DNA from 3 places in the Burkholderia sp. Bp9016 genome. Region 2 is predicted to be linked to each of the others. Evidence: riboswitches for the same ligand, from Rfam matches in the RefSeq annotation. Region 2 holds a riboswitch; each other region holds the start of a gene.

Region 1 (5,451 bases), on a different contig from region 2:
CGCAGCACGTCGTCGACATAGAAGTCGACCGACGCCGGCTGCCGCAGGAACGTGACGTTCGCGAGCCGGACGCTCGGAAAACCCGCCGGCATCGTCGGCACGACGCTCGCCAGCAGCGACAGCGTCGTGTCGGCCGAACTCAGGATCACGATGTCGGCCGGCTGCTGGTCGATCCGGACGACACCCTGCGTATCGTCGACGAAGCCGCCCGGCGTGGTGCGCAGCAGATGCATCGTGCGTTACGCCTGTTGCGTCCGGGCCGCGCACGCGGCGTCGAACGCGCGTTGCAGCGCGGCCGCGTCGAGATCCTCGCCGATCAGCACGAAGCGGCTCGCGCGCGTTTCGCCGTCCTGCCAGCGACGATCGAAATAGCTGTCGAAACGACGGCCGACGCCCTGGATCACGAGCCGCATCGGCGCACCGGGCAGCGCCGCGAAGCCTTTCGCGCGGTAGATCGTGTGCGTCTCGACGACACGTTGCAGCGCGGCGATCGTCGCTTCGCGCGAACCCGCATCGCCCGACACGACGACCGAATCGAAATCGTCGTGATGGTGGTCGTGGTCGCCGTCGTCGGCCGAGCCGTGATGGTCGTGACGCAGATGGATGGTTGCCTCCGACGCGGATTCGAGCCCGAGCAGCATCGCGAGATCCAGTTCGCCGCGCGTCGCGCGCACGATCTTCACCTGCGGCGGGATGTCTTCGCGGATCGCGGCTTCGACTTCCGCGAACTGCGCGTCGCCGACGAGGTCGGCCTTGTTCACGATCACGAGATCGGCCGACGACAGCTGGTCGGCGAACAGTTCGTGCAGCGGCGATTCGTGGTCGAGATTCGGATCGGCGCGACGCTGCGCGTCGACGGCCTGCGGGTTTGCCGCGAACTGGCCGCTCGCGGCGGCCGGCCCGTCGACGACGGTCACGACCGCGTCGACCGTGAAGCTGTTGCGGATCGTCGGCCAGTTGAACGCCTGCACGAGCGGCTTCGGCAACGCGAGGCCCGAGGTCTCGATCAGCACGTGGTCGATGTCGGCGCGGCGCTCGACGAGCGCCTCCATCACCGGATAGAACTCTTCCTGCACGGTGCAGCACAGGCAGCCGTTCGCGAGTTCGTACAACTGGCCCGCCGCCTCGCCCTGAGCGCCGTCCGCGCCGTCTGCGTCCTCGCAGCCGATGCCACAGCCCTTGAGGATTTCGCCGTCGATGCCGAGCTCGCCGAACTCGTTGACGATCACCGCGATGCGGCGGCCTTCGGCGTGCTGCAGGATGTGGCGCATCAGCGTGGTCTTGCCGCTGCCGAGAAAGCCCGTGACGATCGTGACGGGAAGCTTGCGTAGGGACATGGTAGATCCTGTGTCGAGAATGGAATCAGGCCGGGATCGTCGCGTCGGATGCGGCGCGGCATGTCAGCTGGCGGATCGCGGGAAGGTCGTGGCGCAGTCCGGACGGACGGCCGCGGAACGGACGGAACGACGAATCGGACATGACGCTTCCTTGCGAACGGTCGACATGGTGAATGCCAACACGGCCGTCGTGGGCCCTGCTCCCGCGCTGCCTGCCGTTCGTCGCGCCGGCCCGGGCGCGCAGGCGCGGCGGGCCAATCGGCGAAGAAAGCGGGAAACGCTCGGGCGTCGGGCGTGCTGCGGCCGTGGACGATGCGCCGCCTCCCCGCGGCGCTGAACCCCAACGTTTCGGCCGGTATCCGGGCTGACGAACACGCCGCTTCGCCTTCCCGGATGCACGCGGCATCCAGTGGCGGTCGTCCGCATGCGGCTGGCATGCGGCGAAGCGGCGCTGCATCGCGCTGGGCGCGACGCGTTCGCTTACCGTTGCGGGGGCAGCACAGGTTGGCTCGACTGCGGCGCAGTCACGCTCCCTGTTTCCCGTTTAACTGCGCGCGCCGGAGGAGCGCGCGCGAGCACCAAAACGCGTGCGAGTGTAGGCGGCGGTGCGGGGAGCGTCAAGGCGAAACGGGCTACCGCGGGATGTTCGGCACGGCCGCGGCACCGTGCGGGAAGCCGCATCCGGCGCCCGCGTGACGGGTTCGCGCGAATCGGTCGCTGTGCTATCGTATGCGCCGCGTTCGGTGCTCGCACGCGCATTTGCGCGCATGCAGTCAAACGGGAAACAGGAGGCGAATGTCCGCCCGGCCTGTGCTGTCCCCGCAACGGTACGCCGCCCGCGCGCCGCGCTTGCCGCGCGCGCGCCCAGGCCGCCCGCGATGCCACTGCCCTTCAGCGGGCGGGAAGGCTGCGGCCTGGCAAGCGGCCAGCCCGGATACCGGCCGACGCAAGGGGCGAGCCCGATGCTCGCCGAACGCCCGGTCCGCGGGGGACGGATGGGGTGCGTATTCCGCCCGCGCTCGCGCGGGCTTCGCTCGATCGATCATGTCTTGCCTGTCCGTCGGCAGCCGATGTGCCGCCCGCTTTCCCCTTTCCACTGCTTCGACACGGTGCGCGCCGTGCCGCCCGCGATGAGCCGCGCATGGCTCGTCGGCGCCGGCCCGGGCGATGCCGATCTGCTGACGCTGAAGGCCGTGCGCGCGATCGCCGCGGCCGACGTGCTGCTCGTCGACGATCTCGTGAACCCCGACGTGCTGTGCCACGCGCGCGCCGACGCGCGCATCGAGCATGTCGGCAAGCGCGGTGGCCATGCGTCGACGCCGCAGGACGCGATCGTCGCCGCGATGCTCGCGCACCTGCGCGCGGGCCGCAGCGTCGCGCGGCTCAAGGGCGGCGATCCGTTCGTGTTCGGCCGCGGCGGCGAGGAATTGCTCGCACTCGGTGCGGCCGGGTTCCCGGTCGAAGTCGTCAACGGCATCACGGCCGGCATCGCCGCGCCGGCCGCGCTCGGCATTCCCGTCACGCATCGCGGCGACGCGCAGGGCGTGATCTTCGTCACGGGCCACGGTGCGGGCGCCGACGAACCCGACTGGCGCGCGCTGGCCGCCACGCGCATGACGATCGTGATCTACATGGGCATTCGCCGGCTCGACGCGATCGCGGCCGCGCTGCGCGACGGCGGGCTGGCCGGCGACACGCCGTGCGCGGCGATCGAGAACGCGACGCGTGACGGGCAGCGGCACGTGCTCGCGACGCTCGATACGGTGGTCGAACGCGTCGGCGCGACCGGTATCGGCTCGCCGGCGATCGTCGTGATCGGCCGGGTCGCGGCGCTTGCCGACGACCCGGCGGTGCGCGCGGCGCTCGGCGGTAGCGGCGCGTGATGCGCGTCGCGCTCGGCGTCGGTTTCCGCGCGGGCGTGACGGCCGCACAACTCGATGCCGCGATCCGCGCAGCGCTCGCGCGTTACCCGGCCGTCGAGCCGGCCGTCGTCGCGACGCTCGCCGACAAGGCCCGCGCGCGTGCGCTGCGCACGCTGTGCGCGCGGCGCGGCTGGCCGCTCGTCGCATTCGACGCGGCGCAGCTCGCGCATTGTCCCGAACCGGCGCCGAGTGTGCCGTCGGCGGCCGCGCTTGCGCGTTTCGGCGTCGCCGGCGTGGCCGAACCCTGTGCGCAGCTCGCGGCGCCGCATGGCCGGCTGCTCGGCCCCAAATCCATCCTGGGCGGCGTGACGGTTGCACTCGCCGGCCCGCTCTGAACCCTTTGTTTCGCTTTCGACAGGACGACTCCCGATGAAGACCGATGCCGAATCCCATCAACGGATGACCGAACGCCGCCGCGCCGGCCATGAAAAGAAGCAGGCCGCCGCCACGCACGAGAAGGGCCTGCTGATCGTCAACACCGGCAACGGCAAGGGCAAGAGCACGGCCGCGTTCGGCATGGCCGTGCGCGTGCTCGGCCACGGCATGCGACTCGGTGTCGTGCAGTTCATCAAGGGCGCGCTGCACACGTCCGAGCGCGATTTCCTCGGCGCGGTCGCGGAGTGCGACTTCGTGACGATGGGCGACGGCTATACATGGAACACGCAGAACCGCGACGCCGACATCGCGACCGCCCGCAAGGGTTGGGACGAGGCGCGCCGGATGATCGAAAGCGGCGAATACCGGATGGTGATCCTCGACGAGCTGAACACCGTGCTGAAGTACGAATACCTGCCGCTCGACGAAGTGCTCGCGACGCTCGCCGCGCGACCGGATGCGGTGCATGTCGTCGTCACCGGGCGGCATGCGCCCGATGCGCTGATCGACGCGGCCGACCTCGTCACCGAAATGCGGCTCGTCAAGCATCCGTACAAGGAGCAAGGCGTAAAGGCACAGCGCGGCGTGGAGTTCTGACCGATGCCGGCCTGCCCCGCGCTGTTCGTCAGCGCACCCGCGTCCGGACAGGGCAAGACATCGGTGACGGCCGGCCTCGCGCGGCTGCACCGGCGGCTCGGCCGGCGCGTGCGCGTGTTCAAGACCGGGCCCGATTTTCTCGATCCGATGCTGCTCGAGCGCGCGAGCGGCGCGCCCGTGCATGCGCTGGACCTCGGAATGGTCGGTGAAGCCGGATGCCGCGCGCTGCTCGCCGAGGCCGCGCGCGACGCCGACCTGATCCTGATCGAAGGCGTGATGGGGCTGTTCGACGGCACGCCGAGCAGTGCCGATCTCGCGACGACGTTCGGCGTGCCGGTCGTCGCGGTGATTTCCGCGAAGGCGATGGCGCAAACCTTCGCGGCGATCGCGTTCGGGCTCGCGCGGTTCCGGCCCGGGGTGCCGTTTTACGGCGTGCTGGCGAACCGTGTCGGGTCGCCGCGCCACGCGGAACTGCTGCGGCAGGCGCTGCCCGACGACTTGCGCTGGCTCGGGCACGTGCCGGCCGATGCGGGCATCGCGCTGCCGGAGCGGCATCTCGGGCTGCACCAGCCGGCCGATATCGACGATCTCGACGCACGGCTCGATCGCGCGGCCGACGTGCTCGCGCACACCGCGCTTGTCGAGTTGCCGCCTGCCGTCACGTTCGCGGAACCGGACGTTGTCGCTCTGCTGCCGCGCGCGCTCGCCGGCAAGCGAATCGCGATCGCCCGCGATGCGGCGTTCTCGTTCATCTATCCGGCCAATCTCGCGCTGCTCGATACGCTCGGCGCGCAGTTGCGGTTCTTTTCGCCGCTTGCCGACGAACCCGTGCCCGACGATTGCGATGCGCTGTTCCTGCCGGGCGGCTATCCGGAGCTGCATGCGGCGACGCTGGCGGCGAATGCCGTGACCGCGCGGACGATTCGCATGCACGCGGCGGCCGGTCGGCCGATCGTCGCGGAATGCGGCGGGATGGTGTATCTGTGCGAATCGCTGACCGACGTGGAGGGCGTCACGACGCCGATGCTCGGACTGCTGTCAGGCCAAGCGACAATGCAGCGCCGGTTCGCGGCGCTCGGCATGCAGCGACTCGATACGTGCACCGGGCCGATGCGCGGTCATACGTTTCATTATTCTCGGCTGGATACGCCGCTGGTGCCGGTCGCGACCGCCGCCCGGCCCGATGGCGAGGCTGGCAGCGGCGAAGCCGTTTATCGCGC
Region 2 (5,451 bases):
CCGCCTTGCCGGCGGCCCAGAGCAGGATGCCCGCGGCGCACGGCACGGCGTCGCGGCCGCGCGCGAGGATGCCCGCCGCGACGAGCAGCGCGCCTGAACATCCGATCGACCAGGCGATACCGAAATGCGATTCCGTGAGCACGGCCACGACAGCAGGTCCGGCGTCGGCGAGCGGCGAGCCGCTCATCACGGCGGCTTGCAGCCACAGATAGCCGAACGCCGTCAGTGCAAGCGCGAGGCCGAGCGCAGCGCGCACGACGCGCAGCGCCCGTTGGTCAAACAATCCGATGCGCCGGTCGATCGAGCCGCACGCGAGCAAGCCCGCCGTCGTGGCGAACAGCAGGTCCTGAACGGCGGCCAACGCGATCTGCGCGTCGACGAGCACGTCCACGGCTACTTCACCGTAAACGTATAGTGCCCCTGCGTCCGGTGGCCGTCGACCGCGACGGCCACCCACGCGACCGCGTAAACGCCCGGCGACAGCGAATTCAGCGCGACGGACATGTGCTTCTTGTTCGCCGCGTCGACTTCGGGCTTGCCGTTCGTGACGGCGTGCCCCTGCGCATCGGTGACGGCGATCGAGCTAAATGCGGGTTCGAGCGCGTCGTCGAAATCGATCGCGACGGTTTTCGGCGACGCGGTAACGGTTTCGCCCGCGGACGGCTGCTGATGCGTCGGATACGCATGCGCGTGAGCAAGTTGCGCGGCGGCGAGCAGCAGCGCGGCCGCCGCCGCGCGCATCGTGGTCGAAAGATTCATGCGGTTTCTCCGTGGATCAGAACAGCGGCTTGCCAAGCGAGCCGGGGAACAGGTCGTCGAAATACAGATGCGCGTCGAAGATCACGCCGACATGGTTGCCCGATGCCCGATTAACGGGAATCTGCGCCTCGACGCCGAATTGTCCGTAGCGGTTGAGCCACAGTACGCCCGGGTTGATCGTCCCGGTCGTCTGGCCTGAACACGCACCCGCCGTGCATGTGCTCATCGGCGCCTCGACGACGAACACCATGTTGCTGAGCGGCTGCGGCAGGCCGAGGTTCTTCACCTGCTGCTGCAGGTACGGGATGCTGTATTGCAGCGTCAAGCCCCAGCCGAACGAGTTCGGCCCCTGGTCGGACGACGCTGTGGTCAGGTTCGGCCCGAGTTCGGCCGTCAGCGCGAGCGGGCGCAGATAGCCGAGCGACGCGGGCAGATCGCCGAAGCCCTTGCCGAGGTAGACGGTCGGCGTAAATGTCGAGTACGCGTTCGCGATCGATTTCGCGCCGGTGCCGCCGATCTCGGTTTCCAGGCCGACGGACGCCATGAATTCGTGCGCGGCGTTCGTGTAGACGAGGTACTTCACGCCGAGCGTGACGTTATCCCAGCCCTTCGCGGAACCGCCGTTCGGATCGTTCTGCGACACGTACTGGCTGGCGACGCTGAACGCGAGGTTCTTGGTGATCAGCTTGTCCCACTCGTACGACACGGTATTGACGTTCATGTTGTCGCCGTTGTCGTCCGGCGACTTGATATGGCCGAACTGCATGTCGAACTCGTCGCCGACACCGGGGTCGTCCACTGTCATCGTGGCAGGAAAGACGCGGTCGCCGACCACGGCGTGCGCATTGGCGAAAGAAGCATGGGAAAGGCCGGCGCAGGTGGCCAGCAGCGCGGCGCATGCGCGAAGCGCGCGCCGTTCGGTATTACGAGGCATGTCGTGTGTTCTCCGGTTGTCGTTCGATATCGTCGCGCGTACGCGCGACGACTCGCCGCCTCGCGCTTCGCGGGCGGCAATTTTTCAGGCAGAAAAATCAGACGAAATCAGGAGAATGCGGGCGGCGCACGGGATTGCGCGACCGTGTGGACGAGGCTGATGCGAGCCGGATTCGAGGCCGATACGACCGGCCTCTGCGAACCGGGACGCAGAGTGGCAAGCACGACGGCGTGCCCCGGCAACGCAGTCGCGTGAGCGAAGAAACTGCAATAGGGACAAGCCTGCCAGTGCGTCTTTGCCGCGTGCGACGGCTTGCCGTCATGTGCGGCCGACACTTCGTCGACGCTTGCGGTGCAATAGACGGTCAGTGCGTCGACGAGCTGGTGACGCGACATCATCATCTGCGAAACCGCAGGGGCGAGCGCCATCATCAGGATTGCAATCAATCCGATCAGGCTGCCGGGTTTGCGGAAACGGGCGACGTACATGACGCGCAGAGACGATGACATGGGACGTGACGGACGGCGATTATGCCATGCTGGAAAAGGATCAAGCTCCCGAAATATTTCAGTAAACGAATGCGATATTTCCGAATGTAATGTGAAAGAAATCGGCTCGAGCACCATCACGAACGGAATCGACTTTTCGGTTTCCGCGCGGTATAAGCGGAGTTGATTTCTCTTGACGCAGACACAACGGGAAACCGGTGAGATTCCGGTACGGTCGCGCCACTGTATCGGGACGGCGTTTGCAATCGCAGTCGATCCCGAAGCCAGACCTCGTTGTGCACCTGCCCTTTCACCATTCGGAACGCGTGCTTTCCGGGAGATTCTCGATGCTTGACCGATTCACTCAGATTTTCAACGACTCGAACGCCAGCGTACGGCGGAAGTTGCTGGGCATTTATGGCGTGCTGATCGCCATCAACGTGTTTGCATGGGTATGGGCCCTGGTGGCGTTCCATGCCTATCCGGTCCTGCTCGGCACCGCGATGCTCGCATACGGCTTTGGACTCCGACATGCGGTCGACGCCGACCATATCGCCGCGATCGACAACGTCACGCGCAAGCTGATGCAGGAAAAAAAACGGCCGGTCGCGGTAGGGTTCTTCTTCTCGCTTGGCCATTCGACCGTCGTCGTACTTGCATCGATCGCGGTCGCACTCGCGACCACGGCGATCCAGAGCCGGTTCGACAACTTCAAGGCGATCGGCGGCATCATCGGCACGGCCGTTTCAGCGTTTTTCCTGTTCGCGCTCGCGCTGATGAACCTCATGATCCTGCGCGGCATCTACCGCGCCTGGCGTCACATCCGCAGTGGCGGCGCATACGTCGACGACGATTTCGACATGCTCCTCGCCGATCGTGGCTTTCTCGCGCGGTTGTTCCGCCCGCTGTTCCGGCTGGTGACGCGGAGCTGGCACATGTACCCGATCGGCTTCCTGTTCGGCCTCGGTTTCGACACGGCGACCGAAATCAGCCTGCTTGGCATCGCCGCGACACAGGCGGCGAAGGGCCTGTCTCCGTGGGCCATCATGGTCTTTCCCGTCCTGTTCAGCGCAGGCATGTCGCTCGTCGACACGCTCGACGGCCACCTGATGCTCGGCGCTTACGGCTGGGCTTACCAGAAGCCGCTGCGCAAGATCTACTACAACATGACGATCACGCTGGTGTCGATCGTGGTCGCGCTTGTGATCGGCGGCATCGAGGCGCTCGGCCTGCTCGCCGATCAGCTTGACCTGAAGGGTACGCCGTGGGACGCGATCGGCACGCTCAACGACAACTTCGGCATGCTCGGCTACATCATCATCGCTATCTTTGCAGTCAGCTGGATCGCGTCCATCGTGATCTATCGAGTCAAGCGTTTCGACGAGGAATGGTTGAAGACGCGCACGTGATTGGCCGACAACAGCGGGCGGATATTTTCCGCCCCGACTCGACAAGGTCCTTGTAGCCATCCGGCAAGTAGACCAACATCCATCATCCGACAACGGTGCATCAGACGACGAAACAGCGCAGTCAGGCCTGTGTATTTCGATCCGCTTACGTCAACTGCTTGCGCAGCGTTTGACAAATCCCGCCGTTGCCTCGTTGCTACTGCTGGTCGTCGCGTTCCGCCTGCTACTACCGCACGGTCTGATGCATTTCCCGCCTGGTGCGCCCGAAGCGTCAAGCGCTTCTTGACATGCGAGATATCCAGTCATCAAATCACCGCTGCCACTCATCTTTCATGTCACACTGTGACGCAACTTGACCGATGGATTCGACTTCTGCCGCATGGAATCGTGAGGACACCGTTGAACATTTGGCACATGACAATTGCCGCGGGAATCTGCGTGCTCCTCATAGCGTGTTCTCGTCGCGAGGGTGTATTGGGGCAGTCGCCCGTGTTCTCTGCAAACTCCAATATATCTGCGACGGAAGTCGCGAATTGCGTCGCTCGTCGGTGGAAACAGAGCACGCGGCAACTGCATCTCGGCGAGCGCGCCGGAACGATTACGCTGCGCGCCGAATCGTTCTTTCGAGGCGTGCCGGTCGGTCTGCGTATCATGCCGGACGGGCATCATTCACACGTCGAGTATTTCCGTCAGCGCCGTGCCGACGGGCTCTATTTATCGATGGTACGCGGCTGTCTCCATCTCCACGTGATCCATGGTGCGGCAGGCACGCCGACCGTCCCGCAATCATGAGCGCGCGAAACTTGGCCGCACAGATCCGCCGATATGGGCGAGGGTCACCCGCCAACGCAGAGATCACAACACGCGACCATCATCGTCATCCCGCCGGATAGTGGCGCCGATACATCACTGCTCGCGAATACCCGGGTAGCGGTTGCAGTTCAGGATCGATGAACCCGTCACCGCAAATCCGACGGCTTCAGCATGACGCTCACCACGTGTGCACGCCAGATTTTGCACTTCGCAGTCACGGGGAGCCACGCACCACGAGGCCGCAGGCGCGCTGAAGCGCGAACAGTCACCGTTGAATCGACCAGCGGCTCGCTGTTGGAATGATCCTCCATCCCGCGAAAAGCTCGAACCTTGGCCCTCAGCAACCGGACGTCAGGCGCGAGAAACATGTCGTACTTCGCCGACGTTCGAATCCATCGGTCGATTTCCGCGACACAATCGATGACGATCGGACGAACGTTCATACGTGCCAGGTAGCGGTAATCCTCGGGAATCGTATCTTCGGCGCGCAAGCGTGCGACAGACACAAACAGCAGCAGCAACGTGGCGAGAATAAACAGCAGGCCCTTCATGAGTCGAGACGAACGCAGTTAATGATCTTCGATGCCCGGAGCAATGCCCCGCAAGGTCATCGGTGGTCAGCGGGAAAATAGCGTGTCGACAACGCTTCGTACAGCGGCGGAGCAAAAAATCGCGAGACGCGGCTGGCGATCAGCGCCGTGGCCATCAACGAGATGACGAGTGCGTGGCCGTTGATCATCTCGATGACGATCACGAACGCGGTGATCGGGCTCTGCGTGACCGCGGCCAGATAGCCGACCATCCCGAGCGCGATCAGCATCTGAAGTTGCATGCCCGAGAACAGAATATGTAGCGTATTGCCGATCCCTGCACCGATCGCGAGCGATGGAGCAAACAAGCCGCCCGGCGCACCGGGCAGGTACGAGCCAATCATCGAAACCATCTTGAACACCGGGTACAGGACGCTGACGTTCGTATGGCTTTCGAGCATGCCGCGGGCTTCCGCGTATCCGCTGCCGAACGTATGGCCGTGTGTCGCCACACCGAC
Region 3 (5,451 bases), on a different contig from region 2:
CCGTCACGAGCGCGCATTTGCCCGCGAGTTGCGCGGTTCTGGGGTCGGTCATGGTGTCTCCGGTGAAGGGGGATTCGGGGCGAAGCGCTCGGTTTCAGCCCGCGATATCCGCAACGTGCAGCACGAACTTGGTTTTCGCGTCGCCCGTTTGAACGAGATCGAGCGCCCGCGCGGCCTGTTCGAGCGGAAAACTGTCGAAGCGCGGCACGCGCAACGCGCGCCGGCCGAGCCGTTCGGCAATCAGGTCGAGCGTCGCGCCGCTGGGCATCCGGCTGTAGGTCATCGCGGTGCGCAGGCCGCGCTTGCCGGCCTCGGCCGCCGTCGCGGCGAGCCGCTCCGCGTCGCCGGCCGCGAGCGTCATGATGTTGACGAGCGTGCCGCCCGGCGCGAGCAGGTCGAGCGCGGCGGGCAGCGTGTCGCCGCCGACCGCGTCGAGCACGAGGTCGACGCCGACCGGCGCCCACGCCCGCACGGCCGCGCCGATGTCCCCGGCGCGATAGTCGATGCCCAGCGCCGCGCCGAGCGATTCGACCGTCTCGCGATTGCGCGCCGAACACGTCGCCGCGACGCGCGCACCTGCCTGGGCGGCAAGCTGGATCGCGAACGTGCCGACCGCGCCCGCGCCGCCGTGAATGAGCACCGTCTGCCCGGCGCGCAGCCCGCCGTCATCGAACAGGCCAGCCCACGCGGCCAGCGCGGGCGTCGGCGTGGCGGCCGCTTCCGCGAAGCCGACTGCGTCGGGCAGGCACACGACCGAGTCGTGGCGCACCGCGACGTATTCCGCATAGGAACCCCAGCGCCCGGCGCCGACGTCGGTCTGCGCGAACACGCGCATCCCGGGCGTGAAGCCTTCGACACCCTCGCCGACCGCTTCGACCACGCCGGCGGCATCGAAGCCGATCACGAACGGGAACGCGATCTGCATGAACGCGCCGAGATAGCCTTCCCGGCATTTCCAGTCGGCGGGATTCACGCCCGCGTACGCAACGCGGATCAGCACGTCGCCGGGGCCCGGCTTCGGCACGGGAACGTCGGCCAGTCGCAGCGCGTCGGAATGGCCGACGCGGTCGATCAGCAAGGCTCGCATGGTGGTGTCTCCTGTATTGATACTTGATATGGCGTATGGATCGGGATCGGTCGCCGCGCGTCACGCCGCCGTATCGGCCAGCAGGCTCGACGCGAGCGGACAGAACGCGTGCGAGATCGCATCGACGGTCCACTCGGGGCTTTCGGCGTCGAACCGACGGTCGACCCAGCCCCAGTGGTATGGATGCAGCAGATATTCGCCGAGCAGATCGCCGACGTGCGCGAATTCCTGTTGCCAGACATGCGTCCACGCGCCCGGCGTCACGATCCGGCTCAACCGCCAGTTGCGGATGCCGGGCATGAACGCGGGCATGCGCAGCAGTTCGCGCTCGAGAGCGGCAACCTGCGTGTCGTCGGCCTGTGGCCGCACGCGCAGCATCAGCGTGCGCCAGACGCCGTCGCGCAGCGCCGGTTCGCGCAGGCCGCCGCCGATCGCGCGGCACCCGGCGCCGTCGATCCGCACGACGCCCGGCAGCCCGGCCAGCGCGGTGAAATCCGTCGCGTGACCGATTGCTCGTCCGTCGCGCAGCACGTCGAGCGTGTAGTCGCCCGCGCCCCAGCATCCGTCGAGATTGCGCTCGAGCGACACACGGGTGGCGCCGTGCAGCGCGTGCGCCGCATCGCGCAGCGCGCGCTCGGTTGCGCCGGTGTCGGCAGTGGCGGAAACGAATACCTGCGCCGTGTCATGCCGCATGGTCGACCTCCGTCAGGGCCGGCAGCGGCGCGTCGGCGTCCGTCATCACGTGGCGGCGGCGCGCGTCGCACAGCGCATCGACGGCGATCCAGAACGCAACCACGTCGGCATCGGTCAGGGCGCGCATCCGGTAGTACGCGGACGCATCGGCAACCTGCCATGTCAGCCACAGCGTGCTCGACTGCCCCGGCACCGCGACGGGCGGCGACACCCAGCGGCCGGCCGCCGTCAGTCCGCGCGCCGCGTGGCCCGGTAAATAGCGGTCGCGCAGCAGTGCAAGCACGTCGGGAATGCGCTCGGGCGCGAGCGTGATTTCGTCTACGATCTGGATCATTCGCGTGTCGTCTCGGGTGGTTCGTGGCGGAATGCGATGCCGGCCGCCTACGCCGTTCCGGCGAGGCCGGAAGCGGCCGGCGTGGATAGCATTCTTGCGTGGCGACGGTCGGCGAGCCCCTATCGGTCCGCTCACCGGCCCCTGTCGCAACGCTCAGATCGGGAGGCAAATGAAACAGCGCGCATTGCCGGCACGCGGCCGCGTGCTGCCGGGCCTCGGCGCACGCCTGCTCGACGAACTGATGCGCAGCGGCGCGCCGTCGGCGCAACCGCACACATTGCCCGCCGTCGCGGTTGCCGCCGCGACGCCCGGCGGCTTTGTCGCGCTATACCGAGACGCGATCGAACGGCTCGAAGCGCAGGTCGCGCGCGGCAACGGTCATCCGCCGATGCGCAAGCAGGAAGTCGACCTGATGTGTCGTTGCCTGCTCAGCTGTGCAACGCTCGCCGATGCGATCCGCTGCGCGGCCGAGTTCTGCGAGATGCTGACACCGCGTGCCGGCATGCTGTCGCTCGCGGTGCGCGACGGCCGCGCGACGTTCCGGATGGATTCGCTGCGTCGCACCCGCAGCCCGGCCGCGTGTCTCGTCGACCTGACCGGCCTGTTCTGCTATCTGCAACTGTTCGGCTGGCTCATCGGGCAGCCGCTGCGGCCTGACGAAGTGTGGCTCGGCCATCCGCGCCGCGACGACGCGATGCCGCTGCTCGGGCTGTTCAATGCACCGGTCGACGTCGGCCGCAAAACCTACGGCTTCGCGTTCGACGCAGCGCGGCTCGATGCGCGTGTGATCCGGCAGCCGGGCGACCTCGACGCATTTCTTGTCGACTTTCCGTTTCGTCTGATCGATGCGGCACCTGCCGTCGTGTCATGGGCGCAGCAGGTACGCGGCTTTCTCGACGCGGCGCTCGCGCGCGAGCAGACGGTGCCGGCGCTCGCGGAGCTGGCGACGTGGCTCGGCGTCAGCTCCGCCACGCTACGGCGGCGGCTGGCGGCCGAAGGCAGCGGCTATCACGTGTTGCGCGAGCAATGCCTAGCCGATGTCGCGCGGCGCTGCCTGCGCGAGTCGGACTGGCCGATCGCGCGGATTGCCGCGCATCTCGGCTTCGGTGGCGAGGAAGCGTTCCGGCGCGCGTTCGTGCGGTGGACGGGTGTGGCGCCGAGCCGGTTCCGGCGCATTTGCGTCGCCGCCGACATGCCGTTTCACCAGACGTGAAGCCCGATTCGCGCGCTCCGGGAGAAAGGATTTTGAAAGAACAAGGCAGAGAGTGACGTTTTTTCGCATCCTCCTTCGCACCGGCAATTGACGCGCCGGAGCGCGCGCCATTACGCTTGCGCGCTGATGGTTCCCAGAGACGGGATCAAAAGGGAACGCAGGAGAGGCCGCGCCTCGAATCTGCGGCTGCCCCCGCAACTGTAAGCGGCGAATCCGCGCCACCGCATGCCACTGGGTAAACCGGGAAGGCCGGCGCGAATGACGACCCGCGAGCCAGGAGACCTGCCATCGACCCGAGGTCCAAGCAGCCGCACCGGGCGGGGTGTCCCGATGCGCCACGCGCCGCCTTTGGCGGTCGCTCGTTGCATGGACGGCCCGACCTCAGGACCCATCCGATGTCCCATCTTCCCGAATCCGCTTCCATGCCGGAAGCGTCGCGCCGACATGCCACCGGCATGCGCGGCGTGTCCGCGCACGTCTGCCGCGTCGTCCTGCGCGACGACCGGCCACGCTGTCCGGTCTCGCGATAAACCCACAAGATCGAACGCGGTACTCGCCGCGCCCCGCTTACGCTCGCTGTACGCAACACCATCACGCTCGCTGCCTTATGAACCTTCGCCACCTCCTTGCCACGTCCGCCGCCACGGCGCTGCTCTCCCCGATCGCCCACGCCGCCGGCGACACGGCGACCCCGCAGCCGCCGCAGACCACGGACGGCGCCGACCTGCCGTCGATCAGCGTGACCGACACGCGCCATCTGCCCGAGTCGTTCGACCAGCGTTATGCATCGACGCAGGTGCTCACGCGCACCGACCTCGACCGGCTGTCGCCGAGCGATCCGAGCATCACGCAGGCGCTCGCGACACTGCCGGGCGTCACCGTCTCGCAGAACGGCGGCCCGGGCTCGTCCGCGTCGGTCAGCATCCGCGGCTCGTCGGCCAGCCAGGTCGCAGTGTTCATCGACGGCATCCGGATCGGCTCGCCGACCACCGGCATCGCGCCGTGGGCGGACCTGCCGACCGAGGCATTCGAGCGCGTCGAAGTGATTTCGGGGCCGGCCGCCGCGTCGTTCGGCGCGAACGCGATGGGTGGCGTCGTGCAACTGTTCACGCGCCGCGCGGCCAACCAGCCGAACCAGACCACCGTGTCGTTCGGCGGTGGCTCGAACAAGACGTTCGACACGCAGCTGCGCACGTCGGGCACCGTGCCGTCGACCGGCCCGCTCGCGGCACTGGGCGGCCTCACGTATTCGCTCGGGCTGCACGACTACAACACGGCCGGCATCGACGCGACGCGGCCCGTGTTGCCGTACCACGAGGACGGCCGCAATCCGTATCACGCGCAGGACCTCGATGCGCGCCTCGGCTACGCGCGCGACAACTGGTCGATCTCGACGTTTGCGCTGTATCACCGCTCCGACCTGTCCTATGACAACGCCGGCTATGCGAACCGCCAGCTCGATCATCAGCTGACGACCGGCATCGCATTCCATCTCGACATCACGCCCGATACGCAATTCGACCAGTCGTTCGCTTATGCGAACGACCGCCAGTTCCTGTACGCGAGCGCCCCGACCATCCCGACCGACCAGATCAACTCGCAGCGCATCACTTCGTCGACGTCGCTGACCCGTCAGGAGCACGGGTTCCAGCTGTTCGGCCTGCCGCTGTCGGGCGAGACGAAGCTCGCCTACGACTTCACGCGCGAACAGGCGTTCCTGCCGATCGATATTCCGGACGGCGTACCGACGCGCAACGACTCCGCGTTCTCGCTGCATCAGTCGGCAACGCTCGGCAACGTGACGATGTTCGTCGCGGGCCGTCATGAAATCATCGCCGGCCAGTCGGTAAACACCGGCAACGCGGCCCTGTCGTGGGCGATCACACCGGTGTACACGGCGCGGGTGTCGTACGGCAACGCGTTCCGCCTGCCGGCCTTCAACGACCTGTACTACCCCGGCTACGGCAATCCGGACCTGAGCCCGGAGCGCAGCGATTCGATCGAGGCCGCGCTCGACGCGAACACGTCGTACGGCACGTTCACCGCCGCGATCTACGACACGCGGGTGCACAACCTGATCGCGTACAACCCCGCGACGTTCTCGCCGATGAACATCGGCCGCTC

What was found. Region 2 has a riboswitch for cobalamin ahead of DIE13_RS30600 (HoxN/HupN/NixA family nickel/cobalt transporter). Riboswitches for the same ligand answer to the same signal wherever they lie in the genome.
Region 1: linked by a shared signal. The riboswitch ahead of cobA (uroporphyrinogen-III C-methyltransferase) and the one ahead of DIE13_RS30600 (HoxN/HupN/NixA family nickel/cobalt transporter) in region 2 are both predicted to bind cobalamin.
Region 3: linked by a shared signal. The riboswitch ahead of DIE13_RS25320 (TonB-dependent receptor domain-containing protein) and the one ahead of DIE13_RS30600 (HoxN/HupN/NixA family nickel/cobalt transporter) in region 2 are both predicted to bind cobalamin.

What each region holds. Positions count from the first base shown of each region.
Region 1 is NZ_QTPY01000002.1:62,233-67,683, forward strand. Features, by position in the region: gene cobN (cobaltochelatase subunit CobN) at 1-233, opposite strand, end outside; gene cobW (cobalamin biosynthesis protein CobW) at 240-1,337, opposite strand; cobalamin riboswitch at 1,670-1,935, opposite strand; cobalamin riboswitch at 2,062-2,298, shown strand; gene cobA (uroporphyrinogen-III C-methyltransferase) at 2,408-3,220, shown strand; gene DIE13_RS02750 (cobalamin biosynthesis protein) at 3,220-3,594, shown strand; gene cobO (cob(I)yrinic acid a,c-diamide adenosyltransferase) at 3,629-4,231, shown strand; gene DIE13_RS02760 (cobyrinate a,c-diamide synthase) at 4,235-5,451, shown strand, end outside.
Region 2 is NZ_QTPY01000041.1:1,111-6,561, reverse strand. Features, by position in the region: gene DIE13_RS30620 (CopD family protein) at 1-391, opposite strand, end outside; gene DIE13_RS30615 (copper resistance protein CopC) at 394-759, opposite strand; gene DIE13_RS30610 (hypothetical protein) at 776-1,693, opposite strand; gene DIE13_RS30605 (DUF2946 domain-containing protein) at 1,801-2,319, opposite strand; cobalamin riboswitch at 2,349-2,492, shown strand; gene DIE13_RS30600 (HoxN/HupN/NixA family nickel/cobalt transporter) at 2,529-3,590, shown strand; gene DIE13_RS30595 (hypothetical protein) at 3,990-4,382, shown strand; gene DIE13_RS30590 (BspC domain-containing protein) at 4,550-4,954, opposite strand; gene DIE13_RS30585 (chloride channel protein) at 5,011-5,451, opposite strand, start outside.
Region 3 is NZ_QTPY01000023.1:81,700-87,150, forward strand. Features, by position in the region: gene DIE13_RS25295 (SDR family NAD(P)-dependent oxidoreductase) at 1-52, opposite strand, end outside; gene DIE13_RS25300 (NADP-dependent oxidoreductase) at 95-1,087, opposite strand; gene DIE13_RS25305 (Dabb family protein) at 1,148-1,780, opposite strand; gene DIE13_RS25310 (hypothetical protein) at 1,770-2,114, opposite strand; gene DIE13_RS25315 (AraC family transcriptional regulator) at 2,284-3,327, shown strand; cobalamin riboswitch at 3,438-3,632, shown strand; gene DIE13_RS25320 (TonB-dependent receptor domain-containing protein) at 3,935-5,451, shown strand, end outside.